Regions from separate parts of the Vibrio tritonius genome, predicted to be linked through region 1. Evidence: predicted binding sites of a transcription regulator. Region 1 holds the regulator's gene; the other holds the start of a gene.

Region 1 (10,924 bases):
TAAAGCATCTAAAATACGCTCTTCCGCTAATTCCTCCGCGCGGAATTTCACTTTTTCCATCGCTTGTTGACGTGTCATTTTCACAGCGACCTCGGTGAGGTCACGGATAATAGTATCCACCTCTTTGCCAACATAACCCACTTCGGTAAACTTAGTTGCTTCCACTTTAATAAATGGTGCATTAGCCAGTTTCGCGAGGCGGCGAGCAATTTCAGTTTTACCCACACCCGTTGGACCAATCATCAAAATATTTTTTGGGGTTACTTCACTGCGCAAATGCTCATCAAGCTGCATTCGGCGCCAACGGTTGCGCAGCGCTAGAGCGACAGCACGTTTGGCATTATCTTGACCAATGATATGGCGGTTTAGTTCATCGACTATTTCGCGAGGAGTCATTTCAGACATAAAACAATCCTTCAAATTCGGTTATCAGTTGCTATCTTTGCTTATTCGCCTTGCGGAAGAGCCGCCACAGTTTGGCCATCCTCAGGAATTTCTAGTTCTTCGATAGTATGATGATGGTTGGTAAACACACAAATGTCGCCTGCGATATTCAACGCTTTTTCACAAATTGTGCGTGCATCTAATTCAGTATTTTCTAGCATAGCAATCGCTGCTGCTTGAGCATAATTACCACCAGAACCAATGGCAATCAAATCACGCTCAGGCTGCAAAACATCACCATTACCAGTAATGATTAACGATGCTGTTTCATCGGCAACCGCCAGAATCGCTTCTAACTTGCGTAGCGCACGATCACTACGCCAATCTTTTGCAAGCTCAACAGCCGCTTTCGTTAAATGGCCTTGATGCATTTGCAGCTTGCTTTCGAAGCGCTCAAACAGCGTGAATGCGTCAGCGGTACCACCAGCGAATCCAGCAAGAACTTTATTGTTGTACAGACGGCGAACTTTTTTAGCGTTGCCTTTCATCACTGTGTTACCTAGTGATACTTGTCCATCACCTGCAATAACAACTTTATTATTTCGACGTACAGAAACGATGGTAGTCACGTGAGGGCCTCTTATCTTTTTTCACTATGGAGATAGAGGATTATATATGGATAGCAGACAGGAAATTCAAGGGCTCAAAGAGAATGCAGTTTCAAGATAGTGTCAAAACTGCATTCTCTGAATGTTCTAGAGTTGATCTTTCATAATCAAACAAGGCTCAATCTTGGCGCGATACAACTTATGTTTATCTCGCTCAGCTTCGCGTTTGAATTTGTACGGTCCAAGCACAACACGGAACCAACTGCTGCCTTCGGTTTTGCGGATTTTGCTATTCAAACCAAGAAAGGCAATATTCACTTTGCGTTCTTGCGCTTGAGACATAGTTTTAAAAGCGCCGCATTGCATCACATAAGGAATCTTTGATACCTGTAGCTCCTTAGGAACCACTTCAATCTCGCGACTTGGCAACGTATCGACATAATCCCACTTTTCCGTAGGCGGTGGTGGCAATTTCTCTTTTGGCTTAGTCACCACTGGAGTTGCTGGAATAACGCTAGGGGTTGTAGGCTCTTTGGGTTTAGGGCTTTGATTGAGGAAATAAATCCCATAACCAAACGCCCCCACTACGATGAGTGCGAGTAAAATACGAAACCACGGTTTACGTTGGGATGCTGCTTTTTTGGTCGGCTTTTTTGGACTACGACCTCGTCTTACATAATCTTTATTAGCCACAGGATTTCTAATGTTGACAATTTATATGACATGTTAAAGCAGTTTCGCTCAAGAGAACAGACTCGTACGACAAGTAGCGTATAAAAATACGCTACTCATTCATATCAAGAATGCATGAACTAACGAATTCGCGGTGGTGCTGCACTTTCACGGATAACCAATTTGGTTTCCAGTAAACGCGAACCAGCTTGCACATCATGGCCGCGAAGCAGTTCCAGCATCATGAGCATTGCCTGACGTCCAATCTCATAACGAGGCTGAGAAATGGTCGTCAATGGTGGATCACTGTATTCTGCAAATTGAATATCATCAAAACCAACCACAGAAAGGTCTTGCGGTACTCGTAAACCTAAACGCTTGGCTTGTTGCATAGCCCCTATCGCCATGGTGTCGTTATGACAGAAAATGGCGGTTGGTGGCTCTGGTAACGCCAATAACTGTTTCACCAACTTAGCACCAGCAGCAAAAGAGAAATCACCAGACACGCAATAGGTTGGGTTCATGGTGATACCAGCTCGACGCAGAGCCTGCTGATAACCTTGATGACGGAATGAACATAACGCTGCACTTTCTGGTCCAGCAATCTCTGCCACTCGTTTATGACCCATTTGTGTGAGGTAATTCACTGCTTCAAACGCCGAAGTCAAGTTATCGATGTGAACAGTAGGCAATTCAAGTTCAGGTGCGAACTCACACGCCATCACCATAGGTGGCAAGTTTTTCTGCTCTGGCTTGCTTACATCAAAAGGAAGATCTGTCCCCAACAGCAACATACCATCGGCCTGTTTGGTAAAGACAAGATTGACGAATGAATTTTCCCGCTTTTTCTGCTGACCACTATCTCCTAACAACACTAAATAACCGTGCTCCATCGCGGCGTCTTCGATACCGCGAATGATCTCTGTAAAATAGGGGTCACAGATATCAGGCACAATCGCAACGATCGTTTTAGACTCATTACGGCGCAGATTTCTCGCTAAAGAGTTGGGAGAATAGCCCGCTTCTAAAACCGCATCTTCTACACGCTTACGAGTGGAAGATGAGACTTTTTCTGGATTCATCAAAGCGCGGGAGACCGTCGCTGTTGAGACTCCAGCAAGCTGGGCAACATCCTTCATTGTCGCCATATAAATAACCCTCTTTATTTAATCCTGGACAGTGCAAAGGCACTTTTCTTATCGTTATCGTTTACCCACATCGTCCCAAAGCGAGGCTAAAAAAGAGGCATAGCAATATAGTAAACCTTGCTTACAATGCGAATTCATGGGCTCAAAAATCACGACTTCATATGGAAGTCGATGAACAGTTAACTTGGTAAGTCTATTCATTTAATGTTGAGTGGGTTACGCTTAGATTAACAAATTTTGCATCCCTAGCGTGAAACCCATCACGTTTAATTACTTTTACCTCTTTAAGACTAGCAAATAATCTTGATATTTCATGAAAGATCTTGCGGTTCAATATCTAAAGACCATCTCACTTTGCTCGCGAGGGGCAAAATACTGATTGCAGGGCGTGCACTGGTCAATAATTTTTGCATCAGCGGACGCGACTGAGCTTGAACTAATAACTGCCAACGGAACTTCCCTGCTCGTTTTGCCAAAGGAGCCGGTGTTGGCCCCAGCACTAAACAGTTTGCATTGAATAATGGGTGACTTTCTAAAGTGTGACGAACTTGGCGTAAAAAGTCTTCAACCGTTTGAGATTGCTTCGCCTCGGCGCGCATCAAAGTGAGATAACTGTACGGTGGCAACATCGCCACTTTTCTCTCTGCTAACGCCGTCTGCGCAAAATGATTGTAATCTTTTGTCAAAAGAGCCTTTAATAACCCATGATCTGGATGGTGAGTCTGCAAATAGACCTCACCAGGCTTACTCGAACGCCCCGCCCGTCCAGCAACCTGAGTAAATAACTGAGCAAAACGCTCTGCGGCACGAAAATCGCTGCTGTATAGAGAACTGTCCACATCCAATAGCGCCACCATTGTCACATCTGGGAAATGGTGTCCTTTGGCCAGCATTTGCGTACCAATTAAGATTTGATATTCGCCTTTTTTGATCGCTTGTAGAGCACTTTCCAGACTGCCTTTACGCCTTGTGCTGTCACGATCGATACGAATCGCTTTAAATTCGGGAAAGAGTTGGGCTAGCTGTTTTTCAAGTTGCTCAGTTCCTACCCCCACTGTCACAAGTTGCGTAGAGCCACAGCTTTGACAATGGTGCACAACGGGTCGTTGTGAGCCACAGTGGTGACATCGCATTTCACTGCTGTTTTGATGGTAGGTGTAATACGCATCGCAGCGCCTACACTCAGCAATCCAACCACAATCATGGCACATAAGTGCTGGCGAAAAACCACGTCGGTTAAGAAACAGCAGCACCTGATTGCCTTCTTGTAGATGGCGACGCATCTCAGCAATCAACGGAGCCGACAAACCACTTTCCAAATACTGACCTTTCACATCCAAAACATGATTAGTGGTAGGAACAGAAGCACCGGCTCTTTGAGTTAACTGCAAATGATGATATTTGCCGGTTAACGCATTATGTAAGGATTCAAGTGCCGGAGTTGCAGACCCCAACACAATCGGAACATTCTCTTTCGCCGCACGCATCACGGCCACATCTCGAGCATGATAGCGCAAACTGTCTTGCTGCTTATACGAAGCATCATGCTCTTCATCGACGATAATAATGCCTAAATCCGAAAACGGTGTGAGCAGAGCAGATCGCGTACCAATCACAATGCCTGCAACTTTATCTCGAGCACTCAGCCAAGCATTAAGACGCTCGGTGTCATTGAGCCCAGAGTGCATCACTTCAATTGGCACAGTAAAACGACGACGAAAACGGTTGATGGTTTGGGGCGTTAAGCCAATTTCTGGAACAAGTACTAAAGCTTGCTGACCACGTTCCAATACAGGCTTAATCATATTCAAGTAGACTTCGGTTTTACCAGACCCGGTAACACCTTGAAGAAGGTAACACGCGTACTCTTGTTCACTATTGACTGAAGCAATCGCAATCGCCTGCTCTTGATTCAAACGCGGCTTATCCACTTGTGCTTCAATCTCTTTAGGCCAAGCAAGCACTTGAGGCTGGGTTTCTCGCACTTCCACCCAACCTTTTTGCTCAACACCTTTCAATACTGCCGACGTAAACTCTTCATCTAACAGTTGTTGATGAGAAACAGCGCCATTTTCCAAACGGTACATCAAGCGGTTTCTTTGCACAGAACGCTTGTCCAAGCCAGCCATTAGTTGATTACGTCCAGCCTCTGTTATTACCCATTCTCGAATACTAGAAAAATCGGCACTCTTGCCCTTGCGCAATACGCTTGGCATAGCGTTAGCCAAGGTATCGCCCAAAGGGTGTTGATAATACTGACTACACCATTGAAGTAGAGAATAAAGCTTATCGGGCCAAACAGGCTGATTATCTAAAACTGCGTGAATTTCTTTGAGCTGTCCAAGTGGAAAATCAGATTCGCTGACCAATGCGGTCACAATACCGACGAGTTTTTTCGGCCCGAATGGCACAGAGACGCGCCCTCCAATGATAGGAAACAGGTGCGCTGGTACTAGATAATCAAATTGTTTGTCTAGCGGAACAGGTAAAGCAACACGAGCAATGGAAGGGAGCATAACTTTTCGTCAAAAACCAAAATCAATGCACAGTCTACTGGATGAAAGGGACAAATTCGACTCTATATCTGAGACTTAATTAGAGATTACCGATATTAAGCCAATAATAGTCAACGAATTCCTTCTAGCATGGTGAAATTTGCGGCAAAATCTATTGATCCTGTCCAGAGTATTCTTTATCATATCGCGCCTTACGAGATGGTGATGGTTTAAGCCTCATTATCTGGTAATTTATTACTATTAACGATACGTGTGGTGTTCGACATATAGATTCGAATAGCGACACGGCCCAATTTTGAGGTTATCCCATGAAAGCTGGTATCCACCCAGAATACAAAGAAGTGACTGCTAACTGCTCTTGCGGCAACACTTTCGTTTTCAAATCTACTCTAGATAAAGACGCTCTTCACCTAGACGTATGTGACAAATGTCACCCATTCTACACTGGTAAACAACGTGTTGTTGATACCGGTGGTCGTGTTGATCGCTTCAACAAACGTTTCGGTGCTCTATCAAGCAAAAAATAATTTTTGCTTTTTAGTTGTACGAGAAAAGGACGCGAATGCGTCCTTTTTTACGTATGCATAAAAATGCACTCATTGTCATTTTTTATTATCTCTAATAAGCAGAAATTATAAGAAGGTATTTTCTCTTCTCTACGCAATCCTTTGCTTTATTTTATCTGGTCTTATCAGCTAAGTTTTAACAAAAAATCACCACTTTTCCCCAAGTAACTAACTATGCAGCAGCAAAATCCTGCTTTAGAATGGTCGGCTTTTCTACAATCAATAACTGAGAACAGCCCATGTCCGATGACAATAAAAAAGAACTGACTAAAGAAGAACAGTTCCGCCAAAAGGCTCTTGATTACCACGCAATCCCTACTGCTGGGAAAATTGCCATCTCTCTAACCAAGCCTGCGGATTCAGCTGAAGATTTATCTTTGGCCTACAGCCCAGGTGTTGCTGAGCCGGTACGTGAAATCGCGCAAAATCCAGAAAACGCTTACAAATACACAGGTAAAGGCAACACGGTTGCCGTGATCTCTAACGGCACAGCGATTCTCGGTCTTGGTAACCTAGGTCCTCTAGCATCAAAACCAGTAATGGAAGGCAAAGCGCTTCTGTTCAAACGTTTTGCTGGCATTGATTCAATCGACATCGAAGTAAAACACCGCACTATCGATGAGTTCGTTGACACTGTTGCCAACATCGCCGACACATTTGGCGGTATCAACCTAGAAGACATCAAAGCACCTGAATGTTTTGAAATCGAACGTCGCCTAATCGAACTATGTAACATCCCAGTATTTCACGATGACCAACACGGCACAGCAATCGTAACAGCAGCAGGCATGTTGAATGCGATTGAACTTCAAGGTAAAAAAATTGAAGAATGTACTATCGTATGTCTAGGTGCTGGCGCAGCAGCATGTGCTTGTATGGAACTATTGATCCAGTGTGGTGCTATGCGTGAAAAAATCTACATGCTAGACCGTAAAGGTGTTATCCATACTCGTCGTGACGATCTAAACGAATACAAACTACGTTTTGCCAACAACACTGACAAACGCACGTTGACTGACGTTATCGAAGATGCTGACCTATTCCTAGGTGTATCTGGTCCAGATCTAATGACTGAAGAACAACTTAAACTAATGGCAGACAAGCCTGTTGTCTTTGCATGTTCAAACCCAGATCCTGAAATCAAACCAGAAGTTGCTCATCACGCTCGCCAAGACCTTATCATGGGTACAGGCCGCAGTGACTACCCTAACCAGGTAAACAATGTTCTTTGTTTCCCATTCATCTTCCGTGGCGCACTAGACGTACGTGCTAGCGAAATCAACACCGAGATGAAATTGGCGGCAGTAGAAGCTATTCGTTCAATCGCTAAAGAAGAAGTTCCTGCAGAAGTATTGAAAGCAGCAGGTGTTGAATCTCTATGCTTTGGTCCTGAATACATCATTCCAAAACCAATGGATCCACGCCTACTACCACGCGTAGCAAAAGCAGTCGCTCAAGCCGCTGTGGATTCTGGTGTGGCACGTATTGCATTGCCTGACGGTTACATGGAAAACTAATCGATTATTGTTCATGGCTCCATAGTGATTCGTGAACAATAAGTAGCAAAAAGCCCCTACCTTATGGCTGGGGCTTTTTTTAAACTTTTCGCATTAAAAAAGGCGCTATCACTAAACACAATGGTGTGAATGTGCAACCACCACTGCAGTGACTCTCTTAGTCGTCGTAAGCCTCAAACTCAATTCCCATCGCGGTCATCAGTTCTTTCGCTTCAACAGGAATATCATCTGGACGGTCTTTACGTAGGTCTTCATCAGTTGGAAGCGGTTGACCTGTGTACGCGTGTAAAAATGCCTCACATAGCAACTCACTGTTAGTTGCATGTCGTAAGTTATTAATTTGGCGACGAGTACGTTCATCAGTCAGTACTTTTAGTACTTTAAGAGGAATAGAAACTGTAATCTTTTTTACTAACTCACTCTTCTTACCATGCTCTGCATAAGGGCTGATATATTCGCCGTTCCAGTCTGCCATTGCGCACCTTCGTTAAAATTATTTCGGTTATGAATATCAAAGACCCCAATTTTAGCGGGATTTACTGCCATAAGCAAAGACATATAGACGTCTAGAAGTGTTGACGTCTTCTTTTTTGATAAGTAAAGTGTGATGTTATGCATCACTCATCAGTCCCTGCTGTTATTTTTGAGGGGCTACAATGGATGCTCAAACTCAGAGCCACACAGGAAAGGAAACACTTATGACCACGCGCAAACCAGCGACCATTGCCGTTCGTACCGGTATTGAATCAGACACTCAATATCATGCTGTTGTTCCACCCATTTATCTATCAACCAACTATGGATTTCCTGCTTTTGGTGAAGTGCCAAAATACGACTACACCCGCTCTGGTAACCCAAACCGTAACCTGTTAGAAGAAGCGCTATCTGAATTAGAGTGCGGTGTGGGCGCAACCATTACAAACTGTGGCACCTCAGCTCTGAACCTTTGGGTATCTGCATTAGTTGGTCCAGAAGATACGATTATTGCCCCACACGATTGTTATGGTGGTACTTATCGCCTATTCAATACTCGTGCACAAAAAGGCGATTTCAAAGTGCTATTTGTGGACCAGTCCAATGAAACAGAATTTGCCAAAGCGTTAGAACAAAAACCAAAATTAATTTTGTTAGAAACCCCATCTAATCCGCTAGTTCGGGTAGTAGACATCGCCGAGGTGTGTCAACAAGCTCACGCCGTTGGTGCTTTGGTCGCCGTGGATAATACTTTCCTCACACCTGTCTACCAAAAACCTCTGACCTTGGGTGCTGACTTTGTTATTCACTCCACGACCAAATACATCAATGGACATTCAGATGTCATCGGTGGCGTGGTGATCAGTAAAGATGCCGAACACGCAGAAAAAATCGCCTGGTGGGGGAACTGTATAGGCGCAACGGGAACCCCATTTGATAGTTATATGACTTTGCGCGGTTTACGCACGCTTCCAGCTCGTATGCGCCAACATGAAGAAAGCTCCAAACAGATTCTTGATTACCTATTAACTCAGGATTTGGTTAAAGTTGTCTACCACCCTAGCCTGCCAGACCACCCAGGTCACGATATTGCCAAGAAACAACAATCTGGCTTTGGCTCTATGCTAAGTTTTGAGCTTAACGGCAGCTATGAACAACTCAAAGTATTCGTCAGCTCACTGCAACTTTTCTCTTTAGCCGAATCACTCGGCGGAGTTGAAAGCTTAATTTGTCACCCAGCCACCATGACTCACCGAGCTATGGGAGAAAAAGCGTTAGCAGAAGCGGGCGTATCTCAGTTGCTGTTACGTGTTTCAGTTGGTTTAGAAGATGCAGAAGACTTGATCGCCGATTTGGGCCAAGCTTTCAACAAGGCTAAGGAGATTTGTTAATGACTACACAACGCCAGTTGCATAAATTTGGTGGTAGTAGCCTGGCGGACGCTGAATGCTATCAGCGTGTTGCTCATATTTTAAAGGAATATTCAAAAGACAATGACTTAGTTGTTGTCTCTGCGGCAGGCAAAACCACAAACCGCCTGATTACTTTTGTTGATGCACTAAGTAAAGACGGTCGCGTGGCTCATGAAACGCTGCAATCACTCCGTCAGTACCAAACCGAACTCATCACGGGCCTTTTAGAAGCCGAACAAGCTGATGCTTTACTGACTGAGCTTGCCGCGGAAATCAGCGAGCTGGGAGAAATCTCAGCCCCAATAAGCTCCGCGCAGCGTGCAGACATTTTAGGTCATGGTGAAGTATGGTCATCTCGCTTGCTAGCGGCACTATTAAATCAACATGATATGCCGGCAGCTGCGATTGATGCGCGTTCTTTCTTGCGCGCTGAATCTGGCACTCAGCCAGAAGTCGACCGCGCAGCTTCGTATCCGTTACTGCAAACTGTTCTAACTCAACATAGCAATCAGCGCCTTATCATTACCGGCTTTATGGCTCAGAGTGTGTCAGGAGAGACGGTATTATTAGGTCGTAATGGTTCAGACTACTCAGCTACGATAATTGGTGCATTATCGGATGTAGCGAAAGTGACTATTTGGAGTGATGTTGCTGGGGTCTACAGTGCCGACCCACGTATTGTCTCCGATGCTTGTTTGTTGCCTTTACTACGTTTAGATGAGGCTAACGAATTAGCACGCCTTGCAGCACCAGTATTACATAGCCGCACATTACAACCGGTCGCGCAAAGTACTACTGAGCTTCACTTACGCTGTAGTCATCAGCCAGAATCAGGCTCTACTCGTATTGAGCGGATTTTAGCTTCGGGCCGAGGTGCAAAAATCATCACCTCTCTCGACGACGTACTTCTGATTGAACTGACATTTGCCCAAAGTCATCCGTTTGAACGGATAAAAAATGACATCTTGGAGCGCCTCAAACGAGCTCAGTTGGAGCCATTAGCTTTCGAAGCACAAGCTGACCAATATCAATTACGCCTTGCCTACACAGCTGAAATTGTCTCAGGCGCGCTAAGCTATTTGCAAGACCGTCCAATTGAAGCCGATTTGAAGCTTAAAGAAGGATTCAGCCTCGTGGCTGCCGTTGGAGCAGGTGCAAGTACCAATGCCAATCACTGCTTCGGCTTTTATCAACAAATTAAAGGTGAACCTATTGAGTTCATCTCGGAAACCGATTCAGGTTTAAGCCTTGTTGCAGTGCTACGTCAAACAGACCTTAGTGATCTAGTGAACCGCATACACACCCAACTGTTCCAAGCCCATAAGCGCATTGCTCTTGCTCTATGTGGTAAAGGTAATATTGGTTCCAGTTGGCTCAAACTGTTTGCCAAAGAAAAAGAAGAACTAGAAAAACGTCGTGGTATGGCATTTGAATTGGTTGCAGTTGTCGATAGCTCCACTTACTTGTTCAATGAACAGGGGCTTGATGCCAATACAGTGTTAGCTAACTATCAAACCGAAGCTATCACCAATAACGATAACGAGTGGGTAAAACGTTTAAGTAGTCTTGAAACTTACGACGATGTCATCATCCTTGATGTTACCGCCAGTGAAACTTTAGCACTTCA
Region 2 (10,924 bases), 670 kb from region 1:
ATACTTTGTTTTATATCCAGAAAAACGGTTTTAAATAAATAAAACAGGTGGTTAAGTGCTGTATTTTTCGGATTACACTCTTTTACCTACCATTCTAAATAACGGTTGCTTACCCTATCGGGGACATAATTAGGAACAACGATTTAGTCACTAATTTGTTTATTAAACTAGTTGAATATAATATAAAAGTTCTTCACGTAAATCTATTGGCGATAATATCAAAATAAATAGATTCGTCACCTTCTCAATTGCTTAAGTGGTGGAAAATTAACCAGCTTTTAAGAGTTTCTTAATTGTGTCTTCATTTTTAAACGAAGATTGCACTTTTACCAAACCTTGGTTAATAGCGTACTTACATGATCGACGAATATTATTAGATGCAAAACTTGCCGCAGGTGCGTTATCGATTGCTCTAAAGTACACCCAGTGGCTGCTGTTTTCCTGCAAACTTAAGCCTCTGGCAATATCGGTTGCCATCAATAAAATATCCAACAACTCCTTGTCATTGATCGCGGTATAGGCGCGAGGCAGGAATGGGTAGTCGGCAATTCCCACCCGAATGTTTCGATTAAGATGACGGTGTGGTTCAAATTCATTCACCCATCCCTGGAACTGCTCAAACATCTCTTCTGGTGGTCGGTTGCGGTCGGTATTTGGCTCAATATAAAGCAAGTTCGAGTCGGAAAAATGATAGATTCTCTGCGAACCAGTAAGCTTGGATTTTAGGAATGCACCAAAGGCATGTTCGAGTTCAAGCCCACCGGTATACCCATGTTGCAGGTACATATTGCGCATAAATGGAATGTCGACCATAACAAACCGCAAACGGTCGTTGAGAGGTTCATTGATGAGTTCACCAATGTGCCACTCTTCAAAACTGCGACTGCTTTTTTCTAACGATGTAGCGAGCCTTGCATTGAGCATGCGTAGGTTACGCAGGCGCGAGCGAGAGTGGGTGAAAAGATTGCTGTTAAGCTCTTCTATCTCATCTTTTTGACGTTGAATGATGTAGCCGCGACGCAGTAAAAAGAGGAAAAAGAGTGCAGAAGTAATAAACAATCCAAATGCAATTTTTTGGAATTTACCGTACTCCTGCTTTAGGCGTTTCAACTCTTGCTCTTGTCCAGCCATGTGCAGTGTTTGTTCGACGAACTCTTTCTGCTGGCGAAATGCGTCTTCACTAATGCGGTTAAGCTTATCTTGTCTTAGTTGAGCAAGATGGTTGTGATATTTCATATTTTGCAGCGCACGAGCTAATTGACCAGATTGCTCATAACCTTCTGATAGTAGTTGATACGCCTGTTCTTCCAGTTCGGTATCACTTAAAGCACGACTAATTTGTAATGCTTTTGTCGAGTAATTAATGACATCATTGGTTTTTTTCTGATGGAAAGCCAGCCCTGCATTGAGTAGTGCTACTTTGGCTTTTAGGCGTGGAATATCACTGTAGTTCAATAACTCTTCTGCACGCTGTAAATATTGACTTGCAAGTGGGTAGTTATAAAGCTGTAAATAGGTTGCTGCTAACGATAAACGTGTTTCGATCACTTGTTCAATATCACTATTACTGCTCTCGTGGTCAATGACGTTGAAGTAGTGAACCAGAGCTAGATTATATTTTCCTTGTAGGAAGTAAGTGTCTCCCATGCGTTTTAGTACCCGCGCTAAAACTGGAGATTTATCATACTTGCCATAGAAATCAGCAGCTTGAGATAAGTGAAGTAACGATTTGTCCAACACTCTTCGTTCAAAAAATAGCCTGCCAAGTAGGGTGTTAGTTTTGGCGAGTAGAGCGCCTGAGTCGTTTTCTATCGCATCCCAGTATGCTCTAAGAAGCTCTGATAACGCGAGGTTGTAGCGTTCGTGATTGAGATAGTGTTCACCGACTGTGATGTGATAGTCGATGGCAGTTTTGGTCGATTTTATTTTTTTGAGATAGGTTTCAACCTCGGCAAAGAGATGATTAGCCGTAGTTGTTTGGCCTGCCTTAGAGGCAACTTCAGCACGCAACATTTTTAATTTGTATTCAATACCTGTAGCGAGCTGGTCAGCATTTTGGATATTTTTAAAATCCGCTTCGATATCATCCAATGCTTGATTGGCATTAGCGGCACTTTCGGTATCTAACCAACGCAAGCGGGTATGTAAGAGTTTTACATCCAGTTTTAAGTAAGGAAGTTGATACTGCTGAGTGAGCTTCTCTGCTTGTTCTAGAACCGTATAGGCTGTGAGTGAGTTACCTAAGTTAAACTCTGCTTGGGCTAACAGCTCCATGGCATCTACCGTACTACCTGGGGTTCGAATACGGCTATCCGCTTCGTCTCGAGCGATTGTTGTCGGTGTCTTTTCTGCTTTCTCAGTTAAACGGCGTTGATTTAAATACTCGCTGGCTAGTGCCTTGGCTTGAATGGGGGAAATGTCGACCAGTCCTGCCGCTTCATTCAGTGTTGGTGATGAATAGATCGTTGCATGAACTAATGTTGATGCGGTTAACATCAACAGAGCAAACCAAGATTGCCAGCGAGTTATTCTCATTACTAGGGTGTTCCTATTATTGTCTTGCCATACGTTGTTTGTTTGCTGGTAGCGTGTTCTCAGTTGAACGATATGGATTAATATCCAAGCCACCGCGACGGGTATAGCGTGCATAAACCGTCAACTGAGTTGGTTGGCAATAACGCATAATGTCGGTAAAAATACGTTCCACACACTGTTCGTGAAACTCGTTATGGTCGCGGAAAGAAACAATGTAACGCAATAAGGCTTCTTGGTCGATCTTGCTACCAGTGTATTGAATTTCTACGCTGCCCCAATCTGGTTGGCTAGTGATGAGGCAGTTGGACTTGAGTAGGTGGCTGTGGAGAGTTTCAGTGACCTGTTCAGTGCCCTTTGCGCCAGAGAGTAGGGTATCATCAAACTCATAATGAGTAATTTCAATATCTTGGTTATCGATACACTCGCCTTGCATTGAGACAATCGCTTCACCAGTAAATTGCTCGACAGAGCAAAGCTCAACCGACACCGTTTCACCAGCACAAGCTGATAGGTCTTTGGACATGGTGGTTTGAACGTCTTGCCAAGTTGCAAAACGCGTTTGGTTAAAACTGTTGAGGTACAGTTTAAACGATTTCGATTCAATCAGATTGGCACTGGTTGCAGGAATGGCAACGTGACCAACAGCTACTTGAGGGAGACCACGTTGATTGAGCCAAGAAATTTCGTATAGCGTCCATAAGTCGCTGCCTTTAAAAGGCAAATCGTCGCCGAGTTTCAGGTCATTGCGGTTCAAACTACGTGGGACAGGCTGCAATAGAGTTGGGTCATAATGTGTGGCATAGGCGGTTTTTTTGCCCAAGGTTAAGCCGGATAGCTCTTTTGCGTTGGAATATTTGCTCATTTTTTTGTGTCAATTCGATTAGAATACCGAGAATTTTACGCAATCCCTTCGCTTCTGTCATTAAGCAGGGTTAAAGGAATCGACGATGGAGAATGACATGACATCCATTGATAAGGCGCTGTCCCTATTTTGCCAACGTTATGTTGCGCAGTGTCAGCAGCAATTAGGACATCTTCCCGCTGATGCAGACTTGGTTGGATTAGCTTCCCCTTGTATTAGTGAAACAACAGATGAGTGTGTGTTTTGGCAACCAGTACAACGTGAACAGCAAGCAGATTTTTCCAATGTAGAACGCGCTATCGAGCTAACTCTGCATGAGGATGTCATTGCGTTTTATGGTTCGCAATACAGTGCTGATATGCCCGCAGTATGGCATGGTCAACCGCTAACGCTGCTACAAGTGTGGAGCGACGACGATTTTGAGCGTTTACAAGAAAATATTTTGGGTCACTTGGTCATGCAGCGTCGTTTGAAGCATAAACCAACCGTGTTTATTGCGGCAGCAGAAGATGAAATGCAAGTGATTTCGGTGTGTAACTTAACTGGGCAAGTGCTGTTAGAAACTCTAGGTTCAGGAGAAAGAGAAGTACTAGCGCCAACGCTGGAGTTATTTCTGTCTCAGTTAGAACCAACCCCTTCTAACACCATGGTTTAAATTGAATGTTTGTTGTTGAACTGGAATTTGAGTGTTTTGATAACACCACTATTAGCGCTGTTGATAAAGCCATTAATGGTTTAATGGAAGCCCTACGCTACAATGGCCAAGTGCTGGGACGTGAATTTCCTGTGGTGATGGGGGAGGGCGAGTTTTTTGTCCGCGCTGTTTGCCCGGAAAAAGAGAGCTTACATCCGCGCAATCATTCCGATTTTGTGCAGGTGTGCATTGAGCGCTTAACTGACGCATGCTTACTGGCTCCTAAAGTACGCTTACTTGGGCGTGATATGAATTCAGAGCAAGCGGCAGATGATGTGCAGCCAAGCTGGCAAGTGCTTTATACCACCTATGTTCATACGTGTTCTCCATTGCGAAGTGGTGATACGTTATTGCCTATTCCGCTTTACCGAAATGAGCCTACCTTCAATGGTGATCACAAGGCGGTTGTAAAGTGGCAAACTGAGTGGCAAGCGTGTGACGAAATACAGATGGCAGGCAGTTGCAAGGCTGAACACGCAGCGTTACATGAAATTTGCGACATCGACAGCGACATGTTCATTCGTGGCTGGGACTTACGTGGTCGGATTGAATATCTCACCAAAGTACCAACTTACTATTATTTGTATCGCGTTGGTGGAATAAGCCTTGCTCAAGAGCAAGCTCGCCGCTGTCCTAAATGTAACGGGGAGTGGTTACTTGAAGAACCTTTGCATGATATCTTCCACTTCAAATGCGACCAGTGCCGGATTGTTTCTAATATCTCTTGGGATCACTTGAAATAAACTGGGTTGAATAAGTCCAAATACAAGATGTAAAAAAGGTTGGCCATGGCCAACCTTTTGTTTTTTCTCTTTAATAAGAATGAATTACCAGCCTTTAACAATACCGCCAAACGCTTTTTGTGCTGCTTGGTAAACTTCCTCAGTTTGGTATGCTTTCACAAAGTTTTTCACGTTTTCGTTGTTTACGTTGTCTTGGCGAGCAACGATCAGGTTCACGTATGGTGAATCTTTATCTTCAACAAAAATACCATCTTTGTTAGGTGTTAGGTTGATAGAGCTAGCGAACGTGTTGTTGATGATAGCAACTGTTACGTCGTCTAGAGAACGTGGTAGTTGAGAGGCATCTAGTTCAACAATTTCTAGATTTTTAGGGTTTTCAACGATATCACGAGTTGTTGCGTTTAGAGTGGCGCCTTCACGTAGCTTGAGTAGGCCTTGTTTTTCAAGAAGCATTAGTGAACGACCTAGGTTAGTTGGGTCGTTAGGCACTGCAATGCGGTCACCATCTTTGATTTCTGCAACGGTCTTGATTTTGCTAGAGTAACCAGCGATTGGGTAAACGAACGTGTTACCAGCGATAGCAAGTTTGTAACCACGGCTTTCCATTTGCTGGTCTAGGTATGGTTTGTGTTGGAACGCGTTTACATCTACAGAGCCATCCGCTAGAGCTGCGTTTGGTGTTACGTAGTCAGTGAAAGTAACGAGTTCTACGTCTAGGTTGTATTTTTCTTTTGCTACTTTTTTAGCAACTTCGGCTACTTGAGCCTCAGCACCAGCGATTACGCCGACTTTGATTTTGCTTTGGTCTACTGTTTCGTCACCACAGCCCGCAAGAATAAGTGTAGATGCTGCCGCTGCGATGGTGAATAGAGCTTTTACGCTGAATTTCATTCCTAACTCCTGTTAAATTTTTATGTCTTATATTGTTTAATATCTTATTTATCTGTGGTCTACGCGACGAACTAGTGCGTCACCAACTGATTGTATAATTTGTACTAGGATAATGAGCATTACGACGGTTACCGCCATGATAACGATATCGTAGCGATAAAAGCCGTAACGGATAGCAACATCACCCAAACCACCGCCACCAACAGTACCAGCCATGGCTGAGTAGCTCACTAGAGTTACTAGTGTTACGGTGACTGTATTGAGGATAGTCGGCAGCGCTTCTGGGATTAATACCTTATTAATGATTTGCGATGGTGTTGCACCCATCGATTGGGCAGCTTCAACCAAGCCTGATGGTACTTCCATTAAGGCACCTTCAATAAGACGCGCAACGAACGGAATTGCACCAATAGTCAAAGGTACAATCGCTGCGGTTGTACCGATAAACGTACCGACCAGCATTTTTGTCACTGGAATAATGGCAACCATCAACACCAAAAATGGTACAGAACGACCAATGTTGACAATAGCGCCTAGCACTCGGTTCAGGATTGGGTTTTCTAGTAATCCATCTTTCTTTGTGGTGTGCAGTATTACACCCAGAGGGATACCGATGGCGAAACCAACCACACCAGATACTGCAACCATGTAAACAGTTTGCCATGTTGCTTTTAAAATTAGATCACTGTTGAGTGATACCCACGCCATTAAATCATGCATTGACATAACCAAGTACCTCAACTTTAACCTTGTTATCGCGAATAAACTGAATTGCTGCTTCTGTGTTCTCTTTGTCGCCTAGAATTTCTGCGACCATCATGCCGAATTTTACGCCACCGGCATAATCTAGGTCAGAATTCAGAATGCTTACGTCGATATTGAACTTACGAGATACCTGGGAAACTAATGGGACATCAACACTGGCTCCGGTAAATTCAAAGCGCACGAGTGGGTGCGTACCTGCAACATGTTTAGTTTTTAGGCGAGCTGCAAAATCATCAGGAATTGATAAATTCAATGTAGAACGAATAAATTGATGTGCTAAGTCTGTTTTAGGGTAAGCGAAGATATCACCAACCGTGCCTTTCTCGACCAATTCGCCACCACCAATGATGGCGACTTCGTTACAGATGCTTTTTACTACGTCCATTTCATGGGTAATCAGCAGCATAGTGATGTTGAGACGACGGTTAATCTCTTTTAGTAGTTCAAGAATTGATTGCGTTGTTGCTGGGTCAAGAGCGCTGGTGGCTTCATCACATAGCAACACTTTAGGGTCACTGGCCAACGCACGGGCAATTGCCACACGCTGCTTCTGGCCACCACTTAAATTCGATGGGTAGGTATCTTTTTTGTCTGCTAGGCCAACCAGTTCAAGTAACTCGCTTACTTTAGTGTCGATGGCTTTTTTGTTTTCACCTGCAAGCTCTAATGGTAGCGCTACGTTATCAAATACTGTGCGTGATGAAAGTAAGTTAAAGTGCTGAAAAATCATGCCAATATTACGGCGGGCAGCAGAAAGCTCTGCAGCAGTAAGTTGGGTCAAATCGATACCATCGACAACCACAGCGCCGGAGGTTGGTCGCTCTAACATGTTCACACAACGGATCAGTGTACTTTTCCCTGCACCTGATGAACCGATAACACCAAAAATGGTGCCTTGTGGAATTGTGAGATTGATGTTTTTTAGAGCGTGAATTTCCTTTTCGCCCTGTAAAAACACCTTGTTAACATTACTTATTTCAATCATTCGAAAACCTGTGCAGGGAACGGCTTGCTTATAAAAACGTTCTGCGGTGCCAGTGCCACAGAATATTGTTTTGTAAACCTTAAAACTTGGATGATGATGCTATGGTTTCTCGCCATTCAAGTCAATAGATATTTTGACGTCTAGACGTCTAAATCTGACAATTTGCTATAACAGAAAGCAATTTGATAGTGATGAAAGAAATAAGCTATGTAATAATTCCTCTATATTCACTCAATAGCGAGAGTAGTTTTGGCTAAACCAGCGGTGTTTTTAGATCGTGATGGCGTGATTAATGTCGATCATGGTTATGTGCATGATGAGCACGACTTCGAATTTATCGAAGGGGTATTTGAGGCAACTAAAAAATTGCAGCAAATGGGTTATCTTCTTGTGTTAGTGACCAATCAGGCCGGTATTGCTCGAGGAATGTTTAGCGAAGATCGCTTTCTTTCTTTAACCCAATGGATGGATTGGAACTTTGAAGATAATGGTGTTGAATTTGATGGCTTTTACTATTGCCCACATCATCCAGAGCACGGCGTTGGTGAATATAAGCAAGATTGCGATTGTCGTAAACCAAAGCCAGGCATGTTTATCTCTGCTCGAGACTTCTTAAAGATCGATATGGCCAAGTCAGTTATGGTTGGTGATAAAGCAGAAGATTTGATGGCGGCTGAAGCTGCCGGTGTCGGAACGAAAATTTTAGTTCGTACAGGTAAGCCTGTGACGGAGAAAGGCGAAGCCCTTGCAACAGCGGTTCTTGACAGTATTGCGGATGTTCCGAGTTACTTGCAGAAGTAACAAAATCTGATTCAAAGAGAGGTCACCCAGGTGGCCTTTTTTATTGATGGTATTGAGAAAACAAAAAAGCCAGCTCGATGAGCTGGCTTTTCAATATGGTGGAGGGGGACGGATTCGAACCATCGAAGGCGGAGCCGGCAGATTTACAGTCTGCTCCCTTTGGCCACTCGGGAACCCCTCCAGGGGTTTTCCTATTCTTTATCAGAATAAGCTTGATTGAGGTTTTCCCAACACGTTCAATCAAGTTTTTCTCACAAGGAGAAGAATATGGTGGAGGGGGACGGATTCGAACCATCGAAGGCGGAGCCGGCAGATTTACAGTCTGCTCCCTTTGGCCACTCGGGAACCCCTCCAGGGTGTTTTCCTATTCTTTATCAGAATAAGCTTGATTGAGGTTTTCCCAACACGTTCAATCAAGTTTTTCTCACAAGGAGAAGAATATGGTGGAGGGGGACGGATTCGAACCATCGAAGGCGGAGCCGGCAGATTTACAGTCTGCTCCCTTTGGCCACTCGGGAACCCCTCCAGGGTATTTTTATACTTAATTGAAGTTTTCCCAACACGTTCAATCAAGTTTTTCTCACAAAGAGAAGAATATGGTGGAGGGGGACGGATTCGAACCATCGAAGGCGGAGCCGGCAGATTTACAGTCTGCTCCCTTTGGCCACTCGGGAACCCCTCCAGGGTATTTTTATACTTAAGTGATGTTTTCCCAACTCATCCCTCAAGTGCGGAGCGCATCATAGCAAACTGTTTGAAGCTGTAAACCCTTTTTTTATCATTTTGAATTGAATGCTGGCTTTTTGGACAAAGATGAGGGTAATTGACCGTTTTGTGTTGTTTCCTTGTGCCAAGGAGTTGTTTTATCTCATGGATTTAATGACGGCTATAAAGCGAAGTCAAATATCGACCTCGCTTTTTACATTACTCTTGGTTTTCTACCCAAATGGATGGGGGAAACCATCTGATTGATCGCGAGTTTAGTTATAGCGAACGGTATAGCGTGTCGGTTTGTGGTTCATGCCGAGCACCATATTGACAATGATTGCTCCAGCAACCGACAAAATAAGTAACCAAGGACTGACAAAGAAGAACGAAACGATAAGGATAGAACAATCGATCACAACCTGAGTTTTCCCAACCGAGATTCCCCATTTATCTTGAATGGCGAGGCACATAACATTAAAGCCACCCAAACTAGAACGATGCCGAAATAAAATAAGCATGCCTAGGCCCATGAAAAGACCTCCCGCCAGCGCACAATACACTTCGTTGACCACATCAAGGTGTATCAATTCGCGCAGTTGATCGGAAAATACGGAAACTAAAGCCCCAGCAATAATACTGTTGAGAGCAAAAGTACTGCCAAAGCGACGCCAAGCAAGAATATAGAACGGGATATTGGTGACAAAATAGAGCGTACCAAAGCTCCAAGACAACAGGTGGGTTAATAACAGAGCTAAACCTGCAGTGCCTCCGGTAAGGAGGTGAGCTGATTGCAGGAAAAATACGCCCTGAGCGGTAATAATTGAACCTGTTAAAATCGCAATCGCGTCTTCTTTGAGTGAGTGTTTTTCCATTTACATTGTGAATAATTGACCAGAATGGGGCGATAGTAATAAAAAGACGATATTTTCGGTAGATAGAGACGAGAAATTAGGGTAAACCTATGTAACGACCGTTTTACAGGGTGTAAAGCGAGAAATTGACACTTCATGCCCTTTCTGCCGAAACATCAGGGTTTATGAAACTGTTCGTCACTCATTATGAAAAAACTGCATAATAAATTCGTAAAAATGTTCTTTATGATACAGATCAAATTATGTAGAATGCGCGCCATTGCGGTGACGAAAACGTTTGCGTTTAGTCATTGTGCGGTTTTTTCCCCATACTTTCAGTTAATCTGAGTCAGGAGATACAGATGCTTAAGCGTGATATGAACATCGCTGATTACGATCCGGAGCTTTACGCTGCCATTCAGGAAGAAACTCTTCGTCAAGAAGAGCACATTGAACTTATTGCTTCTGAAAACTACACCAGCCCGCGTGTAATGGAAGCTCAAGGTTCTCAGCTTACCAACAAATATGCAGAAGGTTATCCTGGTAAACGTTACTACGGTGGCTGTGAGTATGTTGATAAAGCTGAAGCACTAGCGATTGACCGTGCTTGCCAACTGTTCGGTTGTGAATACGCTAACGTTCAACCACACTCTGGTTCACAAGCAAACAGTGCGGTATACATGGCTCTGTTGAACCCTGGTGATACTGTTCTAGGTATGAGCCTAGCTCACGGTGGTCACTTGACTCACGGTTCACCAGTAAACTTCTCAGGTAAACACTACAACGTTATTCCTTACGGCATCGATGAAGATGGTCAAATCAACTACGATGAAATGGAAGCGTTAGCAGTAAAACATCAGCCAAAAATGATCATTGGTGGTTTCTCTGCTTACTCACAAATCGTTGACTGGAAACGTATGCGTGAAATCGCGGACAAAGTAGGTGCTTACTTGTTCGTTGATATGGCTCACGTTGCGGGTCTAATTGCGGCTGGTGTATACCCAAGCCCAATCCCATTTGCTGACGTTGTAACGACGACAACTCACAAAACATTAGCTGGTCCACGCGGTGGTTTGATCCTGTCTAATG

Evidence for each region. The regulator MetJ, encoded in region 1, represses methionine synthesis genes. The targets are predictions, from matches to a motif close to TTAGACNTNTANANGTCTAA.
Region 2: metN (methionine ABC transporter ATP-binding protein MetN) is a predicted target of MetJ. The motif match lies at 7,608-7,627, and genes of this name have one in related genera.

Annotation. Positions count from the first base shown of each region.
Region 1 is NZ_AP014635.1:3,198,897-3,209,820, forward strand. Features, by position in the region: gene hslU (HslU--HslV peptidase ATPase subunit) at 1-405, opposite strand, end outside; gene hslV (ATP-dependent protease subunit HslV) at 447-1,013, opposite strand; gene JCM16456_RS14255 (SPOR domain-containing protein) at 1,140-1,685, opposite strand; gene cytR (DNA-binding transcriptional regulator CytR) at 1,805-2,812, opposite strand; gene priA (primosomal protein N') at 3,124-5,328, opposite strand; gene rpmE (50S ribosomal protein L31) at 5,637-5,855, shown strand; gene JCM16456_RS14275 (malic enzyme-like NAD(P)-binding protein) at 6,134-7,411, shown strand; gene metJ (met regulon transcriptional regulator MetJ) at 7,569-7,886, opposite strand; gene JCM16456_RS14285 (O-succinylhomoserine (thiol)-lyase) at 8,110-9,276, shown strand; gene JCM16456_RS14290 (bifunctional aspartate kinase/homoserine dehydrogenase II) at 9,276-10,924, shown strand, end outside.
Region 2 is NZ_AP014635.1:2,532,576-2,543,499, reverse strand. Features, by position in the region: gene JCM16456_RS11255 (tetratricopeptide repeat protein) at 268-2,535, opposite strand; gene queF (NADPH-dependent 7-cyano-7-deazaguanine reductase QueF) at 2,552-3,397, opposite strand; gene syd (SecY-interacting protein) at 3,495-4,052, shown strand; gene JCM16456_RS11240 (Zn-ribbon-containing protein) at 4,058-4,834, shown strand; gene JCM16456_RS11235 (MetQ/NlpA family lipoprotein) at 4,919-5,725, opposite strand; gene JCM16456_RS11230 (methionine ABC transporter permease) at 5,774-6,451, opposite strand; gene metN (methionine ABC transporter ATP-binding protein MetN) at 6,438-7,475, opposite strand; gene gmhB (D-glycero-beta-D-manno-heptose 1,7-bisphosphate 7-phosphatase) at 7,725-8,276, shown strand; tRNA gene JCM16456_RS11215 (tRNA-Tyr) at 8,373-8,457, opposite strand; tRNA gene JCM16456_RS11210 (tRNA-Tyr) at 8,545-8,629, opposite strand; tRNA gene JCM16456_RS11205 (tRNA-Tyr) at 8,718-8,802, opposite strand; tRNA gene JCM16456_RS11200 (tRNA-Tyr) at 8,874-8,958, opposite strand; gene JCM16456_RS11195 (YitT family protein) at 9,257-9,856, opposite strand; gene glyA (serine hydroxymethyltransferase) at 10,198-10,924, shown strand, end outside.